One region of the Litchfieldia luteola genome, then DNA from elsewhere that is predicted to be linked to it. Evidence: predicted binding sites of a transcription regulator. Region 1 holds the regulator's gene; the other holds the start of a gene.

Region 1 (7,510 bases):
TAAAGGTGGTAAGTGTACAATCGTGTTAGGAAGCTTTCAGCCTGGTCTTCCCTCTCTTGGAACCGGTTTTACACACTCATGTCCTCATCATAACTTGTTTATATGATTATTATATGTAGAGTATTATAGTTCTAATTTTTTTAGAAATCAAGAGCAGTGAAAACCTTTTTTATATTTTCTTATGAACTAATAAGTGCTGAGACTCGATAAATTCTTTTTTTGAGAATATCCTAACTCGTTCTTGGAAGATGTTACGGATGGTTTGCACCATCCCATCATCAACTTGATTTGTATATAAATTAATCGAACTTGGGTTCATTGAAACAAGTGGTGCTATTATGGATGAGTCAATATACATTGGATAACTTTGAATTAACTTTCGATCAATGTATTTTATAACCTCATCTCTTTTTATTTCAGAAAATTGCTCACTAAACAATAAAAACTGATCATTATGCAATATGTTAACGTGCTCTAACTTCGAATCCCGTTCAGTGATATAATCTCTTAGATTTTGAATGAAATTCTGATATTCTTGTTCTAGCTTATATTCATCAATTGATATTTCAACATATTGTAGCAATCGATCCGAATAGTCTTTTAACCGGAACTTAATGAATGACTCGAATGAGAAGGAAATCGAATCTGTTAGCAGTGTACTTAACGAAGTAGAAATCAACTCTTCTCTAGGCACTAAGTCTGCAATAACAGGAATCCCCTTACGCTCACCTTCGATTATGGATCTAGCAATCTCTAATATTTGTTGTCTTTCTTCAAAATCGGAAAAGTAAAATAACTCTTGCATCATTGATAGCATCCAAATATCTTCTTTCGTCTCAATAAAAAAGCTTGTTATCACTGGAATAATAAAAGAATCCACTAGCTCATTACTCTTTTTATCTATACATATCGTAATTATGTTTTCTTGTTCATATAATACATCTATGTAATTTATGTTACGCTCCTGTTGTGCCGAGCAAAGGCGTTCATATAATTTTAAAGCATCTAAGGATTCTTGAAAGTGAATCTCAATCAAGTTTGTCCCCCCTTTTCAACAATACCTGTTTTATGTATATGGGGACAGGCGAAATTTTAGAATAAGAACTTTTAAGAACAAAAGCGCAAGCGCCTTGATCAGCCCCGACAAGCAAATGTTCTGTGACAGAAAAAGTCTGCTCTTCGACTTTTTATGGCAAAGGTTATTTGACCTCGAGAGGCTAGGCGCTGGAGCTGGCCGCAGTAAACTTTAAGGATTAATCACAACTAATTTCATATGTACAAAAAAGAGCCAACCCTTTAAAGGATTGACTCTATTCACTTCGACGGTTTTTGCCTCTTAATTCAACCGGTTTTGCTAAATATTTTATTCTCTCCATGATTCGAGCAGCCTTAACTTGTTCTTCCTCACCTCTTTGTGTAAAGGCAAGATGATGTTCAAGCTGAGTATAATCGAAGTTTGAGGTAAAGAAGGTGGGTTTATTTTCTAACATGCGATATTGAAGGATTGCTCCTAATATATCATCTCGAATCCAGCTAGACATTGATTCAGCCCCAATGTCATCAAGCATTAATACTGGTACTTTTTTTACTGCCTCGATTTTCTCCGAAAAAGAAGAATCCTGTAATGAGCCTTTAAGCTCTCTCATGAACTCTGGTACGTAGATAAGCATAGACTGTACATTTTTGCTAGCTAACTCATTGGCAATGGCACCTAGAATATAGGTTTTTCCTGTTCCAAATGGACCATAAACATACAATCCCTTACCTGGTTTATCACTATCATATGTTTCTACAAAATCTTGCGCCATTGAAATGGCCTTAAATCTTGCAGGGTCATCTAAATCAATACGATCAATAGAAGCCTGTAAAATTTCTTTAGGTATATACATACTTTTAATTAATGACTTGAATTTAGAACGGTCATCATGAAGAATTTTCCTTGGACATCGATCATAATTAAGACCGATAATCTTGCCTTCTAGTACTAAGTGTGGATGATAACCCTGAAGCATGTTTTTACAAGCTTCTAGGCTTGCACATTGGTCACATTCCTTGCTCTGATTAATGTATTCGTATAATTTCCCTAAACTACGAGTTATCATGTCATCCGTAATCTGTTCTTTATGTTCTTCAATAAAGCTTTTAATATGTGGGTGACTTAACACTTCTCTTTTTAAGGAATCAAAACGATTCTTGAATTTGTCATTACTGATTAGTTTTTTTAACGAATGATTAATGGGCTCCATTATGTTCACCCCTTACAATTAAATGAATTACGTTTTCTTTTTAAACTTCTTAATTCTTTCTTCTAACTCACGTTTCTCATGCTCGAAATCTTTCTGACTAGATTCTTCTTGTTTCTCAGAAGTTTCCTGATGCAACCAGTCTGGTAACATTTCAGTTCGAACCGCCTTACGCTTATTTTGCTTTGGTTCACTTTTTGTTTTTGCCCAATTTTGATATTGACGATGTTCTTGTTTTGCCAATGTCATAGCCTCAGGAACAGTACGTATTTGCTTACGCGACCAATGACTGGCTAACTTTTCTACATACCCTTTTGTAAGCTTCATATCTGAACGTAGCATTACATAATATATTAGGACATTTACGACACCAGGTAACAACTGTTGCCCGAACATAACATCTTCAATAATTTTCATATCTGCAGATGAAGGTTCCGCACCACCGGATATATCAATTAACAGAGCCCTTGGAGAAATTGTCTCAAGTTGCTTAATCAACTTTTCTTCTTTTGACTCCGGCTCACGAGTAGCCATTGTTTGATAAGGAATTGGTTGGCTTCTTTCTGAAAGTGCTGGAAGATGGTCTCCATGTTCAAACTGATACCAATCCCTTGCTGCCTTCCTTAATTTTTCAATATCAATCATTTCATTATGATTAATTGCACTCATAGCAATATTTTGCATCTGTATCGGGTCAATAGAATAGAGAAACGACAGCTTTTTTATTGCATCCTGTACTTTTGGTGTAATGGATTTTTTAGGTATCATAACCTCAGATATACCAGCAAAAAACAAATCAAAATCAAACAGATCTTCACTAAAGTGAATTTCTTGTTTTCCTTGTCGATCGAAAAAACTATTATTTTGGTCAAGCTGTGTATTACCAGTTGTTTCTTCATTAATATTTACAGCCATTTCAGAAGGATTAATCGAGCTAAATACCTCATTAAAGTTTTTCGTAATAGGCTTAAAGTTCTGTGAATCAATTTCTGCCCCAGAAAAAAACCGTTTCAACATCATAAATTTATTTTTTCCTAGTCGATTATAGAGGAAAATGTTTAGAACACCGTCAGTAAAAAATTCTTTAGGTGTTAATGGTGCCTGTATGTCATATATAAAAAGGCGATTATCGTCTGATTCGTTCACAAATGTTTTCATTAGGCCAATTGCCTCAAGCTTCAATCTCTCTTGGTATATGTCTCTTAGATTAGTTTGCATAATAGCCATTAAACCGTGATGTGTTGTTTCTTCACCCCACATTCGATTTTGTTCTAACTCACTCCAAAGGGTCATATAGAGGCTAAAGCACTTTGTGCCGATTAACGGTTGATAAAGGAGAGTGAGCACCTTTCGATCATTTTCATTTAGCATGTCCGCAGAGCGCACGATATAACGATCAATTGGCAGAAGATCCTTCCAGTGTTGTTGTTGTTTCATACTTTCACTCAACTTTCCGTTAAATAATAATCTTTCTCTTATTTTAAAGGAAAAAAGAGCTTAATTCTATAAGCTCTCTATCTGTCTTTATTGATAAGCTCTTTGAGTTCTTCGATAAAGACGTTAATATCTTTAAATTGTCGATACACAGATGCGAAGCGAACGTATGCTACTTCATCTATTTTTGATAAACGGTTCATTACCATTTCACCGATTTCTACGCTTTTCACTTCTGAGTTACCCTGATTTCGAAGCTCTTTCTCTACTTCATGTGCTATATCTTCTAATTGTTTCAATGAGACAGGACGTTTTTCACAAGCTTTAATTAGACCACGTAGCATTTTTTCGCGGCTAAATTCTTCACGAATCCCTTCCTTTTTAACTACGATTAGAGGGATTTCTTCAACCTTTTCAAATGTGGTAAATCTATGTAAACACTTTTCACATTCCCGTCTTCGTCTAATAGATTTGCTATCATCGACTGGGCGAGAATCAAGTACTCTAGTTCCGTTATTTTGACACACTGGGCACTTCATAAGATCAGCTCCAATCTACTGCTATTAGGAGAAAAAGTGAGTACACATCATTCCCCGTCAAGTTAGTTGCTCTTAATTCAATCTTATAAGAAAGCTTGTCTTAGTACAAGTTTTAATTCATTCCACATTTTTACCGTTTTAGAAGAGGAAGTATCCCGTCTAATTCTTTATACATAAACTGAACCAATCGCTTACTGTATCCAAAGTCCATAGGTAATACACTTGTTTCGGTAGTAACCGAAAAGTCTATAGCTGTTTCAAATGGTCTAACAGAGATAACCGTTATCACCATAAATGCTTTTCTCTTTTTAGATACGGAAACGCTCATCTCTCCGCGTTCTTCTGAAATAGAGGTTAGGTTAAAACCATTTTGCTTAGTAATAAAATCTTTAATTGATTGAATGGCTTGTTTGTTTGTTACTTTATAATAATGGCTTTTAAGTAATGGATCTCTATGATTGTCACTGGTTTCACAATGATTGCTAAAAAATGATTGAAGGCTGCCCATCTGTTCGCTCCTTAAAATTTCATAATAAAAAGAGGTGTATAATATACACCTCTTACCATTTTAGACGATTTGTTATTAATTTTAAAGTGCTTTCGCTTGTGCTTGTTTAACTTGTACTGGACCCATACCACGTGGTAATTCAATATTTTCACGAGTTTGAGCGCCAAGTGCCTCAGCGATATAATCTGCAGCGATATTAGGATCTAATTCACCACATGTATAAACGTCAATGCTAGCATAGCCATGCTCAGGAAAGCTATGAATTGTTAAGTGTGATTCAGAAATGATAACTACTCCACTTACTCCTTGTGGAGCAAATTTGTGGAATGCTACTTCGCGAACCTCAGCTCCTGATTTAAGTGCAGCATCAACAAAGATTCTTTCAATTTCTTGCATATTGTTTAATTTTTCGAAATTACAACCCCATAATTCTGAAATTACGTGACGACCCATTGTTTCCATGTTAAAAATCCCCCTTTAACAATTTTTCTTCTTTTTAATGAAAACTTTCGCATATAGGTTGTGTCTAACTACCACGGGGGAAAGTTAGTCCAGAGAGGTCCTAACCCTTTAAGTAGAAACATTACCAAGCGTTTTTTTGTTCACGAAAAATAGTATACCTTGCTTATTATCATTTTGCAATACATTCTGTGAATATTTACAGATGTTAAAGGGTTATTTAAAGTGAAACAGTATTTACTTTAACCTCTCATAGTTGATTTATCCTCTTTTTGGGGGATTTAAACATTAACAATTTTTACTGTTTAAAAAGAGTATGTCTCACTTTGAAGGAAGACCGTTCCTTTGCGCTGCAGGCACTTGCTTTCCGCGGGGAGAAAGTCGAGCCTCCTCGACGTTCCGTCTGTGGGGTCTCGACCTTTTCTCTACTTCCCGCAGGAGTCAAGTGCCTTCCGCTCCAATCCACTCCGAAAGTAAAATGAGTATTTTACGCTCACCATGATTAAAAACGCCTATTCAAAGAATAAGCGTTTTCATTGTTGTTCATATTTTAAATTGAGTCTTAACCCACTTCTACTTCTGATTTTCGAAACATTAGGCTTGCAACGTGTTTTGCAAGGTCTACTACTCTGCATGAGTAACCCCACTCGTTGTCATACCAAGCAAGTACTTTTACTTTTCGATCACCAATTACCATTGTTGATAATCCATCTATAATTGATGAATGTGGGTTTGTATTAAAGTCAATTGATACAAGTGGTTCTGTTGTATATTGTAATATTCCTTGTAAAGAACTATGAGAAGCAGCTTCAAATGCATCATTGATGTCATCAATTGTAACATCACGCTTTAAGTCCACAACTAGGTCTACTAATGATACATTAGAAGTTGGTACACGTAGTGCCATACCATGTAATTTTCCTTTTAAACTAGGAAGTACTAAAGTTAATGCTTTTGCTGCACCAGTAGTAGTAGGAATAATTGACTGTGCACAAGCTCTTGCTCTTCTTAAATCCTTATGAGGATTATCGATATTGTTTTGGTCATTCGTATAAGCATGAACAGTAGTCATAAGGCCATTTTCAATACCAAATTGTTCATCTAATACCTTAGCAACTGGGGCTAAACAATTAGTTGTACAAGAAGCATTTGAAATAATATTGTGAACTTCTGTGTCTAATTCATGTTCATTAACGCCCATTACGATCGTTATATCTTCATTCTTACCAGGTGCTGTTAAGATTACTTTTTTTGCGCCAGCTGCCATATGAAGACTTGCTTTTTCTTTAGAATTAAATTTACCTGTAGCTTCGATTACGATATCAATATTTAACTGTTTCCAAGGAAGTTCTAATGGGTCACGTGAACTCAAGAGCTTTACTCGTTTTCCGTTAACAATTAAAGCATCATCTTCTGCAATGACATCCCCATCAAATTTTCCATGGTTTGTATCATATTTTATTAAATGTGCTAGCGTCTCAGCTGGATAACTAGCATTAATAGCTACCACATTTAAGTCATTTTCCATAATAGCCTTTCTAAATACCATTCTACCAATTCGTCCAAATCCGTTAATAGCGATTCTTGGGTTCATAATTAATTCTCCTTCCAAGATATATGTTATACTCTTTATAAGGTCTTTGTGGTATTAGTATAACATAATTAACGAAAAATGTGATGATATAATTGCACATTTTATTAAAGTTAGACTTTTCTGGAAATAATCTAAAAAAACCGAGTTTACAGTAGTGAATTTCATACTGTTTACTCGATTTTTAATTTTATAGTATATCCCATTTGCTCAATATAAGTAATAATTGCTCTCTTGTGTTGTTTATAGACCCATTATTATCAAGGACCACATCAGCTAAGTCTTTCTTCTCAATCAAAGGCATCTGTGAGAAAATCCTTGCCTTCGCTTCTGCTTCCGTATAACCGTTTCGTGACATAAGTCTTTCCAACTGTACTTCCTCATCAACATATACCAAAATTGTTTTTTGAACCATGTGGGTTAATTTACTTTCAAATAAAAGTGGGATATCCAATATAACTGCCTTAGCTCCATTTTTTATAAAGCGATCAGCTTGTTGTAACATTTCCTTGCGAACCTCTGGATGTACGATGCTGTTTAACATCTCTCGCTTTTGCTTATCATTAAATATAATAGCTCCTAACTCCGGACGATTAATACTAAGATCGGGCTTTAGAACTTTCTCTCCAAATACTCTTACAATTTCTGTATAAGCAGGCTTCCCAACTTCAACAACTTGATGAGCTATTTTATCTGCATCTACAATGGCAAGTCCCAGTTCCTCAAGCATCTTTGA
Region 2 (7,510 bases), on a different contig from region 1:
AGGCAAAAAGAAGAATCGAGCTTTCTTTTAGAAAACTTGATTCTTCTTTTTTTTTCTATTTTTAATATGTCCATTTTTTCAAAAAGTCTGCTGCTCTTTGTTCCCCGACTTTAATGATTGATTGTTTTTTCTCTTCAGTAAGGTCAAATTCTGTAGTTAGATCTCCTTCTAAAGGTATGAAGATGATATTTTTCTCATGTCTTCTTGATACGTAGCGTGCATCATGGGCATCTTTCATTGTTTCAAATAGAGCCGTAAACAACTGGATTGCGTTATTTATTTGGTTTGCAGGCTTCTCTGTATAGCTCGTACTCAATTTTATTCCCAATAATGGTCTTGCCTTCTTTTCTTCTTCAAAAAGCCAAATTGGAAAATTACTTAACACAGCTCCATCTACAATAATGTTTTTGTTCTCTTTTATGGATAGTTTTATTGGGTCAAAAAAATAGGGCAAGCTACAGCTCATACGCACAGCTTTAGCAACTGAAAAGGTCCTTGGGTTAATACCGTACGGCTTCAAACCATCTGGTAAAACAAGGATCTTACCGTTCGTAAGGTCAGAAGCAACTAGACGAAGTGATTGATGGGGAAGATCAGCAAATGTTTTCACTCCCTTTTTTTCAAGCTTCTCTTCAATCCATTTTTCTAATACAAATCCTTTATAAAGCCCTAGCTTCCAATATAATAAAAGCCAATTAGAAAAAGGGAAGGGAATAACTGTTTTTCGCTTATCCAGGAATTCCTTCATATTTATCTCATCCATCAATTCAATGATCTCCGAACTTGTATATCCCGCTGCAATAAATGCTGCCAAAAGTGAGCCTGCACTCGTTCCTGCTAAGCGCTTAAACTTAAACCCCTTTTCCTCGATTGCTTTAAATGCACCAATTAACGCAAATCCTTTTATCCCACCTCCCGAAAACACACCATCGATATACAATAAGAAATCCCCCTCGTACTTTTGATATATATGTATCAAAACGAGGGGTGAATTAGACCAAAAAAAAGAGAATAGTGTTATCAGGATTGAACCTGAAACACTATTCTTCATTTCGTTTTTGGACATCTCGTAACTCAGTAATTCTAGAATTATCTTCTTCAAAATACTGAACTAAATCTCCAATTCGATCAATCGCATTCCAACTCAAATGATGTTCAATTCCTTCTACATCATTGTAAATTTTATCATCATCAACACCAATTAATTTCATAAACTGTTCTAATAAATCATGCCTAAAGACCAATCTCTTTCCAATCTTTTTACCCTTTGTAGTTAATACTAGCCCTCTATATTTTTCATATATTAAATATTCATCTTTATCCAGTTTCTGAACCATTTTCGTTACTGAGGAGGGATGGACTGACAGAGCTTCGGCAATATCAGAAACTCTTGCATAGCCTTTATCTTCAATTAACATATATATTTGTTCAATGTAATCTTCCATACTTGGTGTTGGCATTTTGTCTCCTCCATAACTTAGCCGGAAAGCTTCTTGTATTAAAAGTTTACAATAGAACCTATAGGCTGACAAGCAATTAAGGAAACGTTTACCACGACTTACGTAAAATATTGAATTTCAGCACTTGGAAAAAATTCATGGATGTAACGTCTAATTGTTGTTTCAATATCCTCTGCGTCTTCGGTTTTATAGACATATTTTCCAATTCCGTAGCGTCCCCATTTGTACTTTCGGTCTTCCTCATTCATCTCAAGCTTGGTCTTAGGATATCTTTGCTGTATAACTTTTTTTGCTGGCTTAGTAAAACGATGCTGGATAAGTTCAAAGGATAAGTTTGAAAGGTCTATCCCTTGAAGAGATGCATGCAATCTTTCAAAAAGTTCGAAGTAACCTTCCTGCCAATTCTCATGCATATAAATAGGCGCAACAATAAAGCCTAAAGGATAATTCGCATTTGCAACTTTCCTTGCTGCCTCAAGCCTTTCATCAAAAGATGATGTTCCTGGCTCAAAGTTCTTTATCACATAACGAGAATTTACACTAAAGCGAAACCTCGTATTACCATTATGCTTCGCATCTAAAAGATGGTCTACATGATGGTATTTAGTAACAAATCGAAGTCTACCCAAATCAGTATCACCTATAAACTCAATCGTCTTTTTAAGTGAATGAGTTAAATGATCCAAACCTACAATATCCGAGGTACAAGCTGCTTCAAAACGTGTGATTTCTGGTTCTCTTTCTTTTATATATTTAGTTGCTTGTTCAAAAATATCTTCAAGGTTCACATAAGTACGAATGTATGGTTTACTCCCAAGCGTGGTTTGTAAGTAACAATAATGACAGTGGCCCATGCAGCCTGTCGCCAATGGAATCGCATACTCTGCTGAAGGTTTTGATGTATCAAACTTTAAAGTTCTTCGTATACCTACCACGAGTGTGGATTTGGCAATTCTGTATTTTTGGTTTTCATTGTCACCTGGTAAATCGCGGACTTGATTATGCGATGTTGTTTCCCTAATTTCAATTCCCATCTTTTCAAATTTTTCTTTTAGCTCGACTCCAAGTGGATAATCTAGGGCCTTAGGCTCTATGTAAACGAGCTGTGGGATAAATGGTTCCATGGTTTCACCTCTTTTTATGGTTAGTATGACCGGATTAGAATGGATAAAATGCGCCAATGGTTTCCATAAAAGGTTGTGGGATATTTGGATAAACTATCGGTAACATTCTAATTCAAAGGAGGTAAATGTACATGAATCCTAATGAAGGGAAACGCTATCAAAGAAAAATTGGGAAGGTTAAGGCATATCAAGATTTAAATGATGAAATTTCGAAAAATAAGGAGTTGCAAACTATGCAGCCTACTCCAGAGCCGAAGGATTTTGAGGAGATTGAGTATTAACTCGTGATTTGGTGATAGACCGAAATCTATCGCGAGTTGACCGATAAGCTATAAGTAAGACCGATTTCATTTGGGTATAGACCGATAAATCCTCTTGCTTGACCGATAAACTTCATAATAACAGGGTTGGCTAATCTAATTAGGGTGGATTAGTTAGTGCTATTTAAATAAAAACAACAAAAAAAGACCCAAAGCAGGGTCTTTTTTTACTATTTTACAATCCACATTTAAGTTGTGCGCCGCATCCAGTACACGTATTGCAGCCTCCAAGGTCTTCAACCGTACCTTGACGACAAACTGGACATGTATTTCCAACTTCTGAACCGATGGTTACATCTGTTGAACGTAATGCATTAATTGTATCTACTAATACAACATGACTCTTTTTCTTTTCAGTTGTCTCTGTAACAACTTCTTCTTCAAAAGTGTTTTCTTCCGCTTTAAGAGTTAATACTTGTGAGTCACGGCTACCGTCAACATAAACAGTTCCACCTTTTGCTCCACCTTTGTATAAACGCTCATATACTCCTTCAACCTGCTCAACAGTGTACCCTCTTGGAGCATTTACTGTTTTACTAATTGAGCTGTCAATCCAACGCTGGATAACACATTGAACATCAGCGTGTGCTTCTGGTGCAAGCTCCATTGCAGAAATAAACCATTTTGGAAGGTTATTTGGATCTGCCTCAGGATTTTTGTCTAAATACTCTTGAACGATATCTGCTTTTACTTCAATAAACTTGCCTAAACGCCCACTTCTAAAATATGAGAAGGAGAAGTATGGTTCTAAGCCGGTACTGACTCCAACCATTGTCCCTGTGGAACCTGTGGGAGCAACAGTTAACAGGTGTGAATTACGAATTCCGTACTCTTTAATACCATTCTTAATATCTTCTGGCATTTTTTCCATAAAGCCAGTTTGAGTGAATGCATTTCTTAAACGATTAGTGCCTTCTTCGTTATCGCCAACTAAGAATGGGAAGCTTCCCTTTTCTTTCGCAAGTTCAATTGAAGCGCGATAAGCAGTTGTTGCGATTGTCTCGAACACTTCATCAACAAGCTTATTGCCTTCTTCTGAACCATACTCAGTTTCGCAATAGATAAGTAAATCGTGTAATCCCATTACCCCAAGACCAACACGGCGCTCGCTTAATGCTTGTTTTTTATTCGCTTCTAGGAAGTATGGAGTAGCATCGATAACGTTATCTTGCATTCTAACTCCAACTTCAACTGTTTTCTTAAGCTTTTCAAAGTTAACTGTTTTTGTTTCTTTATCAGCCATTTCAGCTAGGTTAACAGCTGCAAGGTTACATACTGAATATGGTGCAAGAGGTTGCTCTCCACACGGATTTGTCGCAACTACTTGTTGTCCATAAGCTTTCGCATTTGTCATTTCATTTGCATTATCAATGAAGAAAATTCCTGGCTCTGCTGAATACGTTGCACAAATGTTAACTAGGTTCCAAAGCTCTTTCGCTCTGATCTTACGGTACACTCGTACTTTGTGTCCTAGTTTCTCCCATTCTCTTACATCACCAATTTTATGCCATTCCTCATTGTAAACTTTCATCTCAGCTTCATCATAGCTTTCTACATCTGGGAATTTAAGTTCATAATAAGCATCTTCCTCAACAGCCTCCATGAACTCCTTAGTTAAACATATAGAGATGTTTGCGCCAGTAAGGAACTCTGGATTATGAACTGAATAATTCCCGCCTGTTTTAAGTTTTATTTCTGCATCTTTTATAATTTTATCACTAAATCCGCCATAACCAGGAATAGATTTGTAGTTAACAATTCCTTGATACATATCTCTTTCTTGTTGTGAAAGCGGAGTGAATTTTAATTTTTCTTGAGCGTATTTTTTAATCGTTTCATCGTTTGTATTTTCAATTAAGTAGCGTAAAATTCTTGGATTTTGCATCTTAGAAATGATGAATTCTATAATATCAGGGTGTGAGGAATTCAACATTATCATTTGGGCTCCGCGTCTACTCCCACCTTGCTCAACAAGGTGAGTAAGCTTCGCAATATCATCCAACCAAGATACAGACCCAGATGATTTACCGTTTACTCCACGAGCCAGTGCATTTCGTGGTCTTAACGTGGAACCATTTGTTCCTACTCCGCCACCGCGGCTCATAATCTCCATCACTTGTTTTCTATGCTCTGAAATTCCTTCACGAGAATCTTGTACATATGGCATTACATAACAGTTAAAGAATGTAACTTCTGTACCAGCACCTGCCCCGTATAATACACGGCCAGCTGGGATGAAGTTTAAGTTCACTAGCTCTGCGTAGAACTTCTCAAACCATTCTTGTCGCTTTTCTTCCGTTTTTTCTACTGATGCAAGACCTGTTGCATTTCGCTTAGCAATTTGCTCGTAGTAGATTTCTAAAGGCTTCTCAATTACGTCAAGAGATCTCTTAATTATTCCAGTTTCGACTTCCTCTTGGCTGTCTAATACACCACGGTATTCCTCTTCAACTAGTACTCTAGCAGCTTTCTGCTCCCAATCAATATCCACGATATATCCAAGACCACGCGCTGGGAACTTTGGATCTTCCTTAATCGTTAATACGACAAAATCACCAGCAGTTAATGTGATTTTTTCAGTATCCTTGAAAGTATAACGATCAAGCATAACAAGACGTGATACTCCTTTATGTGTAAGTATCATATCTTCTGTAATTGGGTGTACTTGAGGAAAAAGCCTGATATCTTGATTAAGCCTTTCTACATTCACCATATTCTTTTTTTCTAGCACAACAGCCATTCTCACATCTCCCTTGTCACTCAGTTTATAGCTTGTCCATACGAGGGCATCTAATATTTCTATCAACCCTCGTTTGTTGTCTTATTTAGCAGTAACCATAACTTAACATATTCCTCCAATCCAAATCAATATAAAAATCTATATATAGTATATAATTATTTTTCGACAATACTACATATTGATTTTTGGTCAACTATAATCTTTTTTGTCAAACCTTAAATAGTTTAAAAAAGATAGATAGCAAGAGATAAACTAAGATTATTCTCGTTTATTGACCAAAAACGAAAAAATTTGTCGGTTGCAAAATCCTTATCTAAAATGAGCCCTTACAAATAAACACTTTTAAAAAATCAATTAAAAAAAGCGACTAAAAAAAAGTCGCTTGTCATTTTATCTTTTAAAATTCCAATCAGGATTTGCATATCTCTTCTTTACAATCTCTTCTACATATAGTATTTCTTCATCTGAAAGAGTATAGGGCTCAAGTTCAATGTTCAGGCCCTTCTCAAAACCTTCCTTAAAAGCTTTCTTTGCCTCATCAATCGTAACCGGCTCCGCTCTTAGTGCATTTATGGCAACAGCCTTATTTTTAAAATTACGTTGGAGCCTTTCTTTTACACGGTCATTAGGATACTTAAAGACATCAAAGAGCTTATCCTCATCTATATCTAGTAAGATAGAGCCATGTTGAAGAATAACACCTTTTTGGCGTGTCTGAGCACTTCCGGCTACTTTTCGTCCTTCAACAACTAACTCATACCAAGAAGGTGCATCAAAGCATACAGCAGACCTAGGATCTTTTAAACCTGCTTTTTCTTCATCCGTTTTAGGTACCGCAAAATAAGCATCCAGTCCTAATAATCGAAAACCTTGTAATACACCTTCTGAAATCACTCTATATGCCTCAGTAACCGTATGGGGCATTTCAGGGTGATCTTCTGAAACAATAACACTATATGTAAGTTCCTGATCATGTAAAACCCCTCTACCACCTGTAGGGCGTCGCACGAAACCTAAACCATATTTCTTAACAGCATCAAAGTCTATTTCCTTATCTACCTTCTGAAAATAACCTATTGATAAGGTAGGTGGATTCCAGCCATAAAAACGAATCGTCGGTGGAATTTTATGTTCACTATGCCAATCAAGCAAGGCTTCATCTAATGCCATATTAAATTCAGGAGAACAATCACCTGAGTCTATAAATCTCCATGTTTCAATCGTCATATTTTATCCCTCATTAACACAAATTTCATTTTGCTTTTTAAGTCTAACAAAATTAACACTGATTTCAAAGTAAAAACAAACAGAATTCCTTTGATTATTCATGTTATCACTTATATAATAGAGTATGTCGATGAAAAGAGGAAAAAAGAAGGAGTCGATTTTGTTGGAAATGGTTTATATTACACTTGGAGCACTAGGAGCATTTATAACTTACGCTATCATCATGTTTTTGTATCAAAGAAAAATTCTAAAAACATTAACTGAAGAAGAATTCCGTGCTGGCTACCGTAAAGCACAGTTGATAGATGTACGCGAACAAAATGAATTTGAAAATGGACACATTCTAGGTGCTCGTAACATTCCATTGTCTCAATTAAAAATGCGCCTTAAAGAAATACGCCAGGACAAGCCTGTTTACCTGTATTGTCAAAATGGCATGAGAACAGGCAGAGCAGCTCAAATGTTAAAAAGAAAAGGATACCAAGATCTTAACCAACTAAAAGGCGGTTTCAAAACTTGGTCTGGTAAAATCAAAACGAAAAATAGTTAAGAATTCTAGCCTATCCACTAAAATGGATAGGCTATTTTTATGTAAAAAAATAGGTTAAACGGAAATCCGTCTAACCTACCAAATCTTAT

The links. The regulator NrdR, encoded in region 1, represses ribonucleotide reductase genes. The targets are predictions, from matches to a motif close to AACACNATATATNGTGTT.
Region 2: the regulator NrdR is predicted to act here: its motif matches at 5,812-5,829, upstream of J2Z26_RS08385 (vitamin B12-dependent ribonucleotide reductase).

What each region holds. Positions count from the first base shown of each region.
Region 1 is NZ_JAGGKM010000004.1:297,939-305,448, forward strand. It holds T-box leader at 1-100, opposite strand, end outside; gene ytxC (putative sporulation protein YtxC) at 170-1,036, opposite strand; gene dnaI (primosomal protein DnaI) at 1,311-2,246, opposite strand; gene J2Z26_RS13530 (replication initiation and membrane attachment family protein) at 2,274-3,680, opposite strand; gene nrdR (transcriptional regulator NrdR) at 3,758-4,216, opposite strand; gene J2Z26_RS13540 (cytosolic protein) at 4,347-4,724, opposite strand; gene speD (adenosylmethionine decarboxylase) at 4,806-5,186, opposite strand; gene J2Z26_RS13550 (glyceraldehyde-3-phosphate dehydrogenase) at 5,746-6,777, opposite strand; gene coaE (dephospho-CoA kinase) at 6,965-7,510, opposite strand, start outside.
Region 2 is NZ_JAGGKM010000003.1:2,093-9,602, reverse strand. It holds gene J2Z26_RS08410 (SA1362 family protein) at 1-31, shown strand, start outside; gene J2Z26_RS08405 (patatin-like phospholipase family protein) at 62-940, opposite strand; gene mntR (transcriptional regulator MntR) at 1,041-1,460, opposite strand; gene splB (spore photoproduct lyase) at 1,559-2,584, opposite strand; gene J2Z26_RS08390 (hypothetical protein) at 2,716-2,865, shown strand; gene J2Z26_RS08385 (vitamin B12-dependent ribonucleotide reductase) at 3,080-5,644, opposite strand; gene J2Z26_RS08380 (lipoate--protein ligase family protein) at 6,035-6,871, opposite strand; gene J2Z26_RS08375 (rhodanese-like domain-containing protein) at 7,041-7,421, shown strand.